Regions from separate parts of the Prescottella sp. R16 genome, predicted to be linked through region 1. Evidence: riboswitches for the same ligand, from Rfam matches in the RefSeq annotation. Region 1 holds a riboswitch; each other region holds the start of a gene.
What was found. Region 1 has a riboswitch for S-adenosylmethionine ahead of Q5696_RS16080 (bifunctional o-acetylhomoserine/o-acetylserine sulfhydrylase). Riboswitches for the same ligand answer to the same signal wherever they lie in the genome.
Positions count from the first base shown of each region.

Region 2: linked by a shared signal. The riboswitch ahead of Q5696_RS02770 (aminotransferase class V-fold PLP-dependent enzyme) and the one ahead of Q5696_RS16080 (bifunctional o-acetylhomoserine/o-acetylserine sulfhydrylase) in region 1 are both predicted to bind S-adenosylmethionine.
Region 3: linked by a shared signal. The riboswitch ahead of Q5696_RS10395 (hypothetical protein) and the one ahead of Q5696_RS16080 (bifunctional o-acetylhomoserine/o-acetylserine sulfhydrylase) in region 1 are both predicted to bind S-adenosylmethionine.

Region 1 covers NZ_CP130943.1:3,427,181-3,431,613, reverse strand. The annotation lists gene metX (homoserine O-acetyltransferase MetX) at 1-547, opposite strand, end outside; gene Q5696_RS16080 (bifunctional o-acetylhomoserine/o-acetylserine sulfhydrylase) at 544-1,836, opposite strand; SAM riboswitch class IV at 1,977-2,092, opposite strand; gene Q5696_RS16075 (amino acid permease) at 2,238-3,617, shown strand; gene Q5696_RS16070 (NADP-dependent isocitrate dehydrogenase) at 3,837-4,433, shown strand, end outside.
Region 2 covers NZ_CP130943.1:601,844-606,276, reverse strand. The annotation lists gene Q5696_RS02780 (YbaK/EbsC family protein) at 1-445, shown strand, start outside; gene Q5696_RS02775 (flavin reductase family protein) at 605-1,072, shown strand; gene Q5696_RS02770 (aminotransferase class V-fold PLP-dependent enzyme) at 1,083-2,393, opposite strand; SAM riboswitch class IV at 2,442-2,556, opposite strand; gene Q5696_RS02765 (Pls/PosA family non-ribosomal peptide synthetase) at 2,698-4,433, shown strand, end outside.
Region 3 covers NZ_CP130943.1:2,198,896-2,203,328, forward strand. The annotation lists gene Q5696_RS10385 (undecaprenyl-diphosphate phosphatase) at 1-12, shown strand, start outside; gene Q5696_RS10390 (hypothetical protein) at 38-1,705, opposite strand; gene Q5696_RS10395 (hypothetical protein) at 1,791-2,174, opposite strand; SAM riboswitch class IV at 2,204-2,315, opposite strand; partial or broken gene Q5696_RS21460 (DEAD/DEAH box helicase) at 2,452-4,433, shown strand, end outside.

The sequences.
Region 1 (4,433 bases):
CCAGTGCCGCATCCACCCGGTCCGGATACCCGACGATCCATTCGAGCGTCCGCATGCCGCCCATCGAGCCGCCCACGACGGCCGCGAAGCGGTCGATGCCGAGCAGGTCGGCGAGGGCGACCTCGGCGGTCACCTGATCGCGGATCGAGATCCCCGGGAACCGGGATCCCCAGTAGGAGCCGTCGGCTGTCAGCGAGCCGGGGCCGGTGGTGCCGCGGCAGCCGCCGAGCACGTTCGTGGCCAGCACACACCATTCGTTCGTGTCGACCGGTGCGCCCGGGCCGATCATGCCGTCCCACCAGCCGGGGGAGGGATGATCGTCGTCGGCGGGCCCGGTCACGTGCGAGTCGCCGGTCAGGGCGTGTTCGACGAGCACCACGTTGTCGCGGTTCGGGGACAGCTCGCCCCACCGCTGTACGGCCAGGGTGACGTCGGGCAGCACCGCACCGTTCTCGAGTTCGACCGAGCCGATGTCGACGAAGCCCAATTGCCCGTCCGGCGGGGGGAACCCCGCCGGACGGGCATGGCGAACCGAACTGACCGTCAAGATGCCGCCGCCGCGAATCCGGTCTCGAGGTCGGCGATGATGTCGGCGATGCCCTCGATGCCGACGGCCAGGCGCACCAGGCCCGGCGTGACACCGGCGGCGAGCTGCTCCTGCGGGGTCAGCTGCGAATGCGTCGTCGACGCGGGATGGATCACCAGCGAGCGCACGTCACCGATGTTCGCGACGTGGCTGTGCAACGTCAGCGCGTCGACGAACTTCTTGCCCGCGTCGACGCCGCCCTTCAGTTCGAACGTCACGATGGCACCCGTGCCGCGCGGCGCGATCGTCTTGCCCCGCTCGTACCACGGCGACGACGGCAGACCCGCGTACGACACCGTCGCCACCTCCGGGTGCGCCTCGAGGAACTCGGCGACGGCCTTCGCGTTCGCGACGTGCCGCTCCATCCGCAGGCTCAGCGTCTCGATGCCCTGCGCGATGAGGAACGCGTTGAACGGGGAGACGGCGGAGCCCAGGTCGCGCAGCAGTTGCACCCGCGCCTTGAGTGCGAACGCCGGCGCACCCAGATCGGCGTAGACGACACCGTTGTAGCTCGGATCCGGGGTGGTGAACACGTCGTGCCGGCCCTGGGTCCAGTCGAACGTGCCGCCGTCGACGATCACACCGGCGATCGAGGTGCCGTGCCCGCCGAGGTACTTGGTCGCCGAATGGACGACGATGTCGGCGCCGTGCTCGAGCGGCCGGATCAGGTACGGGCTCGCGACGGTGTTGTCGATGATCAGCGGGAGACCGTTCTCGTGCGCGACCTTCGACACCCCCGGGATGTCGAAGATGTCGTTGCGCGGATTCGAGACGGACTCGCCGTAGAACGCCTTCGTGTTCGGTCGGATCGCGGCCCGCCACTGCTCGATGTCGTCCGGATCGTCGACGAACGACACGTCGATACCCAGCCGGCGCAGCGTGTAGTGGAACAGGTTGTAGGTGCCGCCGTAGACGCGCGGGCTGGCCACGATGTGGTCGCCGGCTCCTGCGAGGTTGAGGATCGCGAACGTCTCCGCGGCCTGACCGGACGCGAGCAGCAGGGCCGCCACGCCACCCTCGAGTGCGGCGATCCGCTGCTCGACGGCGTCCTGCGTCGGGTTCATGATGCGGGTGTAGATGTTGCCGGGCTCGGCCAGACCGAACAGTGCGGCCGCATGATCGGTGCTGTCGAACGTGTACGACGTGGTCTGGTAGATCGGCAGCGCCCGCGCGTTGGTGGTGCCGTCGGGCAACTGGCCGGCGTGGACCTGCTTCGTCTCGAAGCTCCAGGTGTCCGTGATATCGGTCATGAGTCGTCTGCTCCGGATTCGGGAGTAGGGGAGAGCCGACGGCGATTGTCGCGCGCCGGGATGACTGGGCTACCTACGACAACAACACATCATGAGAACCTCCGGTGGGGCATGGCCCGGTCAGTGGGTCCGTCCCAGCGGACCCGCGCTTGTCACCCGACTCGCGTCGGGAAACCTGGTCATCACCCGGGGCACCCCACCGCGGTTGGAGGGTTGCCGGCCAGCGAGCCGGGGCTTGACGCTGACACTCTTGACCTGACCGCCGATAGTAGCGGTATCGACCGCGCGGTTGGAAGGAGGGCGGCAGGAAACGCATCACGGACATAGCGACCTGCTGTGATGTGGCGCACCGAAATACTCTTGCTGTCGACACCGCCCCCTTGTCGACCGGGAGTTCGATCGTGAAAGACACCGCCGCACCGCTGCACCGCGGACTCACGGCGCGCCACATCCGCTTCATCGCGCTCGGGTCCGCGATCGGCACCGGACTGTTCTACGGCTCGGCGGAGGCGATCGAGAAGGCCGGCCCCTCGGTACTGCTGGCGTACCTGATCGGCGGCGCCGTCATCTACCTCGTGCTGCGGGCGCTCGGCGAGATGGCGGTGAGCAACCCGGTGTCGGGGTCGTTCGGCGAGTACGCGAGCAAACACCTCGGCCCGTTCGCCGGATTCGCCACCGGCTGGACGTACACGTTCGAGATGATCGTCGTGTGCCTGGCCGACGTCACCGCGTTCGGCGTCTACATGGGGTTCTGGTTCCCCGACGTACCCCGCTGGATCTGGGTGCTCGCGGTCGTCTTCTTCATCGGCGCCCTCAACCTGCTCAGCGTCAAGGTGTTCGGTGAGGTCGAATTCTGGTTCACCCTCGTCAAGATCACCGCCATCGTCGCGATGATCGTCGGCGGCATCGCCGTCCTGATCTTCGGGTTCGGCATCCACGACACGTCCGCCGGCGTCTCCAACCTGTGGGCCGACGGCGGCTTCTTCGCGACCGGCTTCGGCGGTTTCCTCGCATGCTTCGCGATCGTCATGTTCGCGTTCGGCGGCACCGAGATCATCGGTATCACCGCCGGCGAGGCCGAGGACCCCGAACGCACCATCCCCAAGGCCATCAACACCGTGCCGGTGCGCATCATCCTGTTCTACGTGCTCACCCTCGCGGTCATCATGGCGATCAACCCGTGGCAGTCCGTCGATGCGCAGGGCAGCCCGTTCGTCGAGATCTTCTCCGGGCTCGGCCTCGGCCCGGCCGCGACGGTCCTCAACATCGTCGTCATCACCGCCGCCCTGTCCGCGATCAACAGCGACGTGTTCGGTGCCGGACGCATGATGTACGGCATGGCGCAGCGCGGTCAGGCGCCCGCCGTCATGCGCCGCGTCTCCCGCGCCGGGGTGCCGTGGATGACCGTCGTCATCATGGTGGTCACGCTGCTCGTCGGCGTCCTGCTCAACTACCTCATTCCCGAGCGGGTGTTCCTCGTCATCGCGTCCATCGCCACGTTCGCGACCGTGTTCGTGTGGCTGATGATCCTGCTGTCGCAGTACCGTGCCCGGAAGGCCATGACCGCCGACGAGGTGAAAGCTCTGAAGTTCCCGGTGCCGCTGTGGCCGTACGGGCAGCTCGCCGCCATCGGGTTCCTCGTCTTCGTCATCGCCCTCCTGGCCTTCGACGTCGACACCCGTGTCGCGTTCGTCGTCGGCGCCGGCTGGCTCACCCTGCTCGCCCTCGCCTATCTGCGTTGGGTCCGGCCACGCACTGAAACTTTGGTTACCCACGAGTAGGGTGTGAGGTTTCCCGCCCGGTGGTTGCCATCCGAACGAATAGCAGTACGCTCGTCATGTTTGGGTCGGTTCCGTGACGGGAGGCCCGAACCGATACGTTGGATAATCGAACCGTTGGCGGACTCACCCACAAAGTGGTCTGCGCACCCCCGATACCCAGGGGACCTGGCGCCCAGGTAGCGGCGCCAGGGACACTTCCTAGGAGGACGCGAAGCCCCCATGTCCAAGATCAAGGTCGAAGGCAAGGTCGTCGAACTCGACGGCGACGAGATGACCCGCATCATCTGGCAGTTCATCAAAGACAAGCTGATCCACCCCTACATCGATGTGGATCTCGAGTACTACGACCTGGGCATCGAGCACCGCGATGCCACCGACGACCAGGTCACCATCGACTCGGCGAACGCCATCAAGAAGCACGGCGTCGGCGTCAAGTGCGCGACCATCACGCCGGACGAGGCTCGCGTCGAGGAGTTCGGCCTCAAGAAGATGTGGCGTTCCCCGAACGGCACCATCCGTAACATCCTGGGCGGCACCATCTTCCGTGCGCCGATCCTGATCTCCAACGTCCCGCGTCTGGTCCCGGGCTGGACCAAGCCGGTCATCGTCGGCCGTCACGCGTTCGGCGACCAGTACCGCGCCACCGACTTCAAGGTCCACCAGGCCGGCACCGTCACCCTCACCTTCACCCCCGAGGACGGCTCCGAGCCGATCCAGCACGAGGTCGTGAAGATGCCCGAGGACGGCGGCGTCGTCATGGGCATGTACAACTTCAAGAAGTCCATCCAGGACTTCGCGCGGGCCTCGCTGTCCTAC
Region 2 (4,433 bases), 1.7 Mb from region 1:
GTTGATCGCGCGCGGTCACCACGGGGTGATCGTCAGTCGTCCGGTCGCGCACGACGCGACGGAGGTCGCGGCCGCACTGGGTGTGGACGCGGGCTCCGTCGTCGCAGCGCGGGTGTTCCTGCTCGACGACGAACCGGTGCTGCTGCTGGTGTCGGGGGCACGGGTCGTGGACGTGGCCGCGACGGGCGAGCGTTTGGAGGGCACGCTGGTGCCGGCGTCCGACGACGTCACGGCGGAGGTGACAGGGCAGCCGGTCGACGCGGTCGCACCGCTGGGGCATCCCACCAATCTGCCGACGTATCTCGACGAGGCACTGGCCGGGTATGCAGAACTGTGGGCGTCGGCGGGACACCCGGAGACCGTCTTCCGCACGACGTTCCCCGAGTTGCTGCGGGTCACCGCGGGGCTGGCCGTCGACATGGGGGCGGCCGCGTCCGCTCAGTGAGCACAATCCTGGTCGCCCGGAGGACCCGCTCCTATAGTGGCGGACAATCGTCCTGGTTCGAATCGGAGAATTGTCTTGTCACAGCCTGTCGAGAACACGCCCGACCTCACCGTCGTCCCCACCGAGGCCGGGATCGGCAACGACGAGTACAAGGCGGCAATGCGCCGCCATCCGGCCGGGGTCACGATCGTCACGCTGGATTCGCCGAACGGGCCGGTCGGCTTCACCGCGACGTCGTTCGCGTCGCTGTCGATGAATCCGCCGTTGATCTCGTTCAACATCGCACTGAGCTCGTCGAGTGCCGACGCGCTGCACGCCGCCGATTCGATCGTGGTGCATCTGCTCGGGGAGCATCAGCAGCATCTCGCACAGCGGTTCGCCCGCACGGCTGCGGAACGGTTCAGTGACGAGTCGCTGTGGGCGCGGCTCGAGACGGGTGAGCCGGTACTGCACGGCACGCCGATCTGGATGCGCACCACGGTGCAGCAGTTGATTCCCGCGGGCGATCACACGCTGGTGATCGGTCTGATCACCCGCCTGCACAACGACAACGACGACGAGGCCGCGTCGGCGCCGCTGCTCTACCACGAGGGCTGCTACCACCGGCCGACTCCTCTCGACCGGTAGTACTACGAGGTCAGACGCACTCGGCGGCGCCCGCGGTGCCGGTGGAGAAGCCGCGGGTCTCGGGGACCGGGTTCCACAGTCCATCGGTCTTGCCGTAGTTCCAGGTGGCGCGGCCGTCGGCGAGCTGCCGAACGGCGGCGATCAACCGTTCGACGTCCTCGGAGCCGGTACCGAGGCCGAGGCTGGCGCGGACGGCGCCGCCGGCGAGACCGATGCGGTTCAGGACGGGGTGGGCGCAGAAGCGGCCGTCGCGGACGCCGATGCCGTGTTCGGCGGACAGGTAGGCGGCGATCTGCCCGGGCTCGTGGCCGTCGATGGTGAACGTGACGATGCCGACGGTGTCGGGGGCGTCCGCCCACAGGCGCAGCAGGTGGACACCGTCGATCTCGGCGAGTCCGTCGGCGAGGCGGGACGCCAGCACGCGCTCGTGCTCGACGACCTGCTCGAAGTCCAGGGCGGCGAGGGCGTCGCAGGCGGCGGCGAGGGCGGCCACCCCGAGGACGTTGGGGCTGCCGGCCTCGTGCCGGGCCGGAGCCTGCGCCCACACGGTCTCGTCGAGGGTCACTTCGCGTACCGCGCCACCGCCGGCGAGGTAGGGCTCGGCGGCGTCGAGCCAGTCGCGGCGGCCGACGAGGACACCGGCACCGAACGGCGCGTACAGCTTGTGCCCGGAGAAGGCCAGGTAGTCGACGCCGGTCTCGGCGAGGTGCACGCGACGGTGCGGGGTGAGCTGGGCGCCGTCGACGAGGATGCGGGCACCGTGGCGGTGCGCGATCTCGGTGAGTTCCGCGATCGGCAGGACCTCACCGGTGACGTTCGACGCGCCGGTGACGGCCAGCAGGGCGGCGGGGGCGGCGGCCAGTTCGTTTTCGATCCGCGCGACGGTGTCGACGACCGTGTCCGCGGCCTCGACGATGCGGGAGTTCTTCCACGGCAACAGGTTTGCGTGGTGCTCGATGTCGAGGACGACGACGTCGCCGGGCACGCACGTGGCGAGCAGGTTGAGCGAGTCGGTGGTGTTACGGGTGAAGACGACCACCTGGTCGGTGTCGGTGCCGACGAAACGTTCGACGGATCCGCGGGCGCTCTCGTAGGCGTCGGTGCTCACCCGGGAGGCATAGCCGGCGCCACGGTGGACGCTGGCGTAGAACGGCAGCAGCTCCTGGAGGCGGTCGGTGACCTGCGCGAGCGCGGGGGCGCTGGCCGCGTAGTCGAAGTTCGCGTACGTACAGCTGCCGCCGCCGACGAGCGGAACCTGCGTGTCACAGCCGGAGACGCGAGCGAGGGGGCCGGCGCAGGTGGCGGTGGGTACAGCGGTCATCACAACATCCTTCGAGTCCTGGGACCCGTCGGCTGGAGACGCCATCGGAGTCCGCGCTTGCCATGTCCTTGTGGACCATGACCTGGTCGTCACCCGGAGCACCCCACCGCGGTTGGAGGGTTGCCGACCAGCTAGCCGGGGCTTGACGCTGGTACTCGTGACCTGGCGACGAGGATGGCAGAACGGTTCGGCAACTGTCAAACGCGATACTGGTGCCGGATCCGTTCACCGAACGGTCATCCGGAGGTGGGACAACTGCTGAGACAGCCGCCTCGGCACAGACGAGCAGGACAGGACTTCAGCCGTGCCCCTTCGATCCGATTCCGACACGGGCCGACGTTCGGCGATTCCCGACGTGTTCCTCCGGTCCTCGCACGCGCCCGCGCCGCGCACGCTCGTCGACGTCCTCGAGGCGACGGCGGCCGCACATCCCGACGCGGTCGCGGTCGACGACGGCCACGCACCGCTCACCTACCGCGAACTGCTCGACGAGATCGCTTCCGGTGCAGAGCGTCTCGCATCGGCCGGGGTCGGCGCAGGCGACCGGGTCGGGGTGCGGATGCCGTCGGGGTCGCGCGAGCTGTACGTCGCGATCCTGTCGGTGCTGGCGGCGGGTGCGGCGTACGTGCCGGTCGACGCCGACGATCCGGACGAGCGCGCCGAGCTCGTGTTCGGGGAGGCTCGGGTGGCGGCGATCGTCACCGGCGACGGCATCGCGGCGGGCACGGCGGCGGCCCGCGCCGACTCCCCCGGTGTCCGTCGCCCGGGTCTCGACGACGACGCCTGGATCATCTTCACGTCGGGCTCGACCGGCACCCCGAAGGGGGTCGCGGTCACGCACCGCAACGCCGCGGCGTTCGTCGACGCCGAGGCCCGGATGTTCTTGCCGGACAGCCCACTCCGTCCGGGTGACCGGGTGTTGGCGGGTTTGTCGGTGGCGTTCGACGCGTCGTGTGAGGAGATGTGGCTGGCGTGGCGGCACGGGGCGACACTGGTGCCGGCGCCGCGGTCGCTGGTGCGCAGCGGTATGGATCTGGGTCCGTGGCTGGTGTCGCGGGACGTCACGGTCGTCTCGACGGTCCCGACACTGGCGGCGATGTGGCCGGCCGAGGCACTGGAAGCGGTGCGGCTGTTGATCTTCGGTGGCGAGGCGTGCCCACCGGAGCTGGCCGAGCGGCTCGCGGTACCGGGCCGCGAGGTGTGGAACACGTACGGACCCACCGAGGCGACGGTCGTCGCGTGCGGGTCGTTGATGGACGGCACCGGTCCGGTACGGATCGGACTGCCGCTCGACGGCTGGGATCTCGCGGTGGTCGATGCGTCCGGCGAGCCGGTCGCCGAGGGCGAGGTCGGCGAACTCGTCATCGGAGGGGTGGGGTTGGCCCGGTATCTGGATCCGGCGAAGGACGCCGAAAAGTATGCGCCCATGCCGACTCTCGGCTGGGACCGCGCGTACCTCAGCGGCGACCTGGTGCGCCTCGACACCGCCGGGCTGCTGTTCCAGGGCCGCGCCGACGACCAGGTGAAGATCGGTGGCCGGCGCATCGAACTCGGTGAGGTCGACAACGCGCTGCAGAACCTGCCCGGGGTGGCCGGGGCGGCGGCCGCGGTCCGCAGGACGCCGGCCGGCACCGCGATCCTCGTCGGCTATCTGGCGAGCACCGATCCGGACTTCGACCTCGACACCGCCCGGGCGCTGTTGGCCGAGCAACTGCCCGCGGCCCTGGTGCCGCGGCTCGCGCTGGTCGACGAGCTCCCCACCCGGACATCCGGCAAGGTCGACCGGGCCGCGTTGCCGTGGCCACTGCCCGGCACCGAACAGGATCCGGAGGCGCTGGGCCTCGACGGCACCGCCGCCTGGGTGGCCGGACTGTGGTCGTCGATCCTCGGCGCCCCCGTCACCGGACCGGACGCCGACTTCTTCGAGATGGGCGGCGGTTCCCTGACGGCTGCACAGCTGGTGACGGCGCTGCGGGAACGGTTCCCGGAGATGACCGTCGCGCAGTTGTACGACCATCCGAGGCTCGCGTCCCTCGCCGG
Region 3 (4,433 bases), 1.2 Mb from region 1:
TCGGCGACGTAGGGGGGGCGACGCAACCGACTGTGGGTCAATCCCAGAGGTATGAAACAGGGCGTGCAGCTGCCTGGCGGACCAGATCCAGATGACGTCCCAACTCCCCGCTGTACGAGATGTCGGGCAGATGCAGGGTGTTCTCAGACGTACTCCAGGCCAGCGGCGTGTAGACGTCCGTGCCGGATTCATCACTGAACGAGACCACGACGTACAGCCCGGTACCTCTTCGTTGCCATGCGGCCCGTAAAGCGGCGAGGTCCGGGGCAGGCAGATTCCACGGGGCGTCGAGGATGTTCTTGGTCATGTAGTGAGCGCTGAGAACGGCAGGGCCGGCATCGTCCGACGACACGAATACCTCACGTGCCGCGATCTGCTCGACCGGATTGCGGCGTGTGGGCATCGTCGGCATCGGACCCCACAGCGTCGGACACAATTGCTTCGCTTGATCGAACAGCATCCGATGCACCGGATGCCGGGGGTGTTCGGGCGCGATGTGTGCCACCGAACTGTTCGCTTCCCACCACGTCACCGTGCCGAGTGCCGCTCCGGTCCGAGCGAAGGCTGCGACAGTGCGGTCGTTGCCGTTCTCGTCGGAGACCTCGATACGAATGCCGCTCGGGTCGAACGACTCCCGTGTCACCGGGAGAGTCAGGTCGAACGTCATCGTCGACAGCTCCCCGGTATCGGTGAGTATCACGGGGTAGACGACGACACCCGGTTCCCGTCGACGGTCGGTACTGCGGCGAAGTTGATCGCCGGTGACGACCATTTGTTGTCCGTCGCTGATCACGACGGTGCCGAGACCGAGATAATCGGGATCGGTATCCCCGGTGAGTCGTGGACGTGCCGCCACCCATTCCGTCAGCAATCGATGCAATGGATGTAGCGGATTGGCCGGTTCGATCCGGCGGATCACACCGTCACCGGACCACCAGGTTGCCCTTCCTACGGTGGCCCCGGGGCTGGCCCCGGTTGTCGCCCGCACTTCCCGTAGCCCTTCGCCGCGGGACGACACCTCGAATCGATACCGGCCGGGATCGAACTCCTTCCGGCCCCAATGCGTATTCGCGTCGAGGATCACTTTTTCGGGCCTCCCGCGATCGCTTTCGGTGGCAACTGTCCAGAACTGCTGCCCGTCCGGGTCTGTGTGAGGCTGCGGATCTCCGACGACGACCCGTGCCCCGCGCGCAACGATCAGGTCACCTGGAATGAGGTCCGCAGGATCGGGTGCCCAGTGAGTGGAAGGATCCGGGACCCGCAGGATCGGACACGATTCCTCGGCTCGCGATATCAGCAACTGTCGCAGCGGATCGTGTGGACTACGCGGCGATAGGTTCAGGATGGTCCCGTCGGATTCACGCCACAACACTTCTCCGGATCGGAGTCCGTTCGACCAGGCGCCGATCGACCGGCGATCGTCTCGCGGCGTTTCGACCTCGAACTCGTACCGGCCGGCATCGAACGAGACTCGTTGCACCGGGGTATCGCAGTCGATGACGATTCGGGTGGGTTGCTGATTGCCGTGTACGACCTCGACGACGTGGAAGAGTGAACCGGACGGATCGCTGTACTGCTGCGGCGATCCCACGACGAGCGTCCGCCATCCGATCCCGCGGATACGGATCAAGTCCCCGGGCGAGAACTCTCCGGGGTCGACTGTGCTCTTGTTGCGGCTCCAGGGGCCGGACTTGTTGTTACTCAATACTTCCCCTATGGTGTGCGATTCTTCACAGTCGGCTGGACAGTACATCGACCGGCCGACACTGCAGTGTCGGATCATTGGTGTGTCAAAGCCGGGGCCGGCACGGCTGCCACTGATCCGATTCTTCGATGCTGTAGAGCGCTCGGCCCGCGGGGGTGTGGATCTGCAGTACGTTGAATCCTCGTAGTACGACGCGGCTGTCGGCGCCGAGGAGTGTGGCGGCGACCCCGTCCGGATCGTGGTTGCGGAACCATGTGACTTCGTCGCCGACGGTGGCTCGGATGAGGCCGTCACTGTCCACGACAGCGGTGACCTCGATTTCCGTCTCGGATTCGAACGCTTTGCGTGCCTGGATCCAGTGGACGTGATGGCCTGCACCGTACGATCCGCAGTCGGGTGCGGAGCTGCCGATCCTGCACACAGTGATCTGCGACTCGTTACCGGACTCGGAAGTGATGGGTTCGGTCATGGCGGATTCCCTCCGTCGGGGTCCCCTCGGGGACGCTCCTGCCCGCATCGGTCGACACGGACCACTTCGTCACCCGAACCACCCATGAGCATGGGGTTGGTGTGCGACCCAGTCGGGGCTTGGCGGCCGCATCTCGTGAAGTGCAGACACGATACTGCGAGGCACCGACAATTTCGGTGGGCAGCGGTTCCGTGGCCAGGTCTGTACCCGACCGGCCGCAGACCAGGGCAAGATATCCAGCTGAGTGTTGTCGGGTCTGCGAAGGGGCGGGTTGGTCATGGGTTCTGTTCACGAGGTGATCGAGGCGTTTCGTGAGGCGCCGTCGAACTCTGAGCGGGGTACCCAGTTCGAGCAGTTGATGGTCCGCTACTTCCAGCTCGATCCGTTGCTGTCGCAGCAGTACGAGCAGGTGTGGCGGTGGACGGACTGGCCGGGCCGTGATGGCAAGCCGGACACCGGGATTGACCTTGTGGCGCGGGAGCGGGACACGGGTGCATTCACGGCGATTCAGTGCAAGTTCTACGAGCCGACCCACACCCTCGCCAAGGCGGATATCGATTCGTTCTTCACGGCGTCGGGGAAGAAGCCGTTCACGAACCGGCTGATCATCTCGACCACCGATCGATGGGGAAAGAACGCGGAGGCGGCGCTCGAGGATCAGCACACGCCGGTGCAGCGGATCGGGTTGGCGGAGATCGCCGAGTCCCCGATCGACTGGGATGTGGCGTGGCCGAAGGGCGAACTTACGGTCACGTTGTCGGAGGCGAAGCGGCACGATCCGCGCCCGCATCAGCAGGACGCGATCGATGCGGTGTTCACCGGGTTTGATGCCGGTCACGACCGCGGCAAGCTGATCATGGCGTGCGGCACCGGCAAAACGTTCACCGCGTTGAAGATCGCGGAACGTACCGCCGCCGAGCAGGGTGGGTCGGCGAAGATCTTGTTCGCGGTGCCGTCGATCTCGCTGCTGTCGCAGACGTTGCGGGAGTGGACCGCCCAGACCCTGTTGGATCTGCGGGCGTTCGCCGTCTGCTCGGACACGAAGGTCTCCCGGGCCGCCGAGGACATCGGCGCGGTGGATGTCGCGATTCCGGTCACCACCGACCCGGCCACCCTCGCCGCGGAGATGGGGCACCGCAAGCGGGCGAAGGGGTTGACGGTGGTGTTCACCACCTACCAGTCCCTGCCGGTGGTCGCGGCCGCCCAGGCGCAGGGTGGGGTGGACGGGTTCGATCTGGTGATCTGCGACGAAGCCCACCGCACCACCGGCGTCACCTTGGCAGGTGAGGACGAGTCGAACTTCGTCCGCGTGCACGACGGGGACTTCCTCGAGGCGGCACGCCGGCTGTATATGACGGCGACGCCGCGTCTGTTCGACGAGAAGGTCAAGGACCAGGCGGCCGAGCATTCGGCCGAGCTGGCGTCGATGGATGACGAGACGAAGTTCGGGCCGGAGTTCCACCGGCTGTCGTTCGGGGACGCGGTCGAGCGGGGCTTGTTGACGGACTACAAGGTGATCGTGCTGACCGTCGACGAGGACCTCGTCGCCTCCCCGTTGCAGCAGCAGCTCGCCGGCGAGTTCTCCGAGCTGAAACTCGACGATGCGTCGAAGATCGTCGGCTGCTGGAACGGTCTGGCGAAGCGGGCCGGGCGGACCCCGGACGGCACCGGGTTCGCGCCGGGGGAGCCGCCGATGCGGCGGGCGGTGGTGTTCGCGAAGGACATCGCCGCCTCCAAGCAGGTCGCCGAGGTGTTTCCCGCGGTCGTCGACGCATACCGGGATCTGTTGGACGAGAGCGAGAACGACGGCCACGACATCGCGGCGACGAACCGGGATCTGGCGTGTTCGGTGCACCACGTCGACGGCACCTACAACGCCCTGCAACGCAACGCCGAACTCTCCTGGCTCAAGGCGCCGGTCCCGGAGGGGGAGTGCCGGATCCTCACCAACGCCCGCTGCCTGTCCGAAGGCGTGGATGTCCCCGCCCTGGATGCGGTGATGTTCCTGAACCCGCGTAACAGTGTGGTGGATGTGGTGCAGTCGGTGGGGCGGGTGATGCGTAGGGCCGACGGCAAGGACTACGGCTACATCATCTTGCCGGTCGCCGTCCCTGCCGGCGTGTCCCCGTCGCAGGCGTTGTCGGACAACCGCCGTTTCAAAGTTGTGTGGCAGGTCCTCAACGCTTTGCGCGCGCACGACGACCGGTTCAACGCGATGGTCAACTCGATTGCCCTCAATTCGACTGTGGTGGAGAAGAA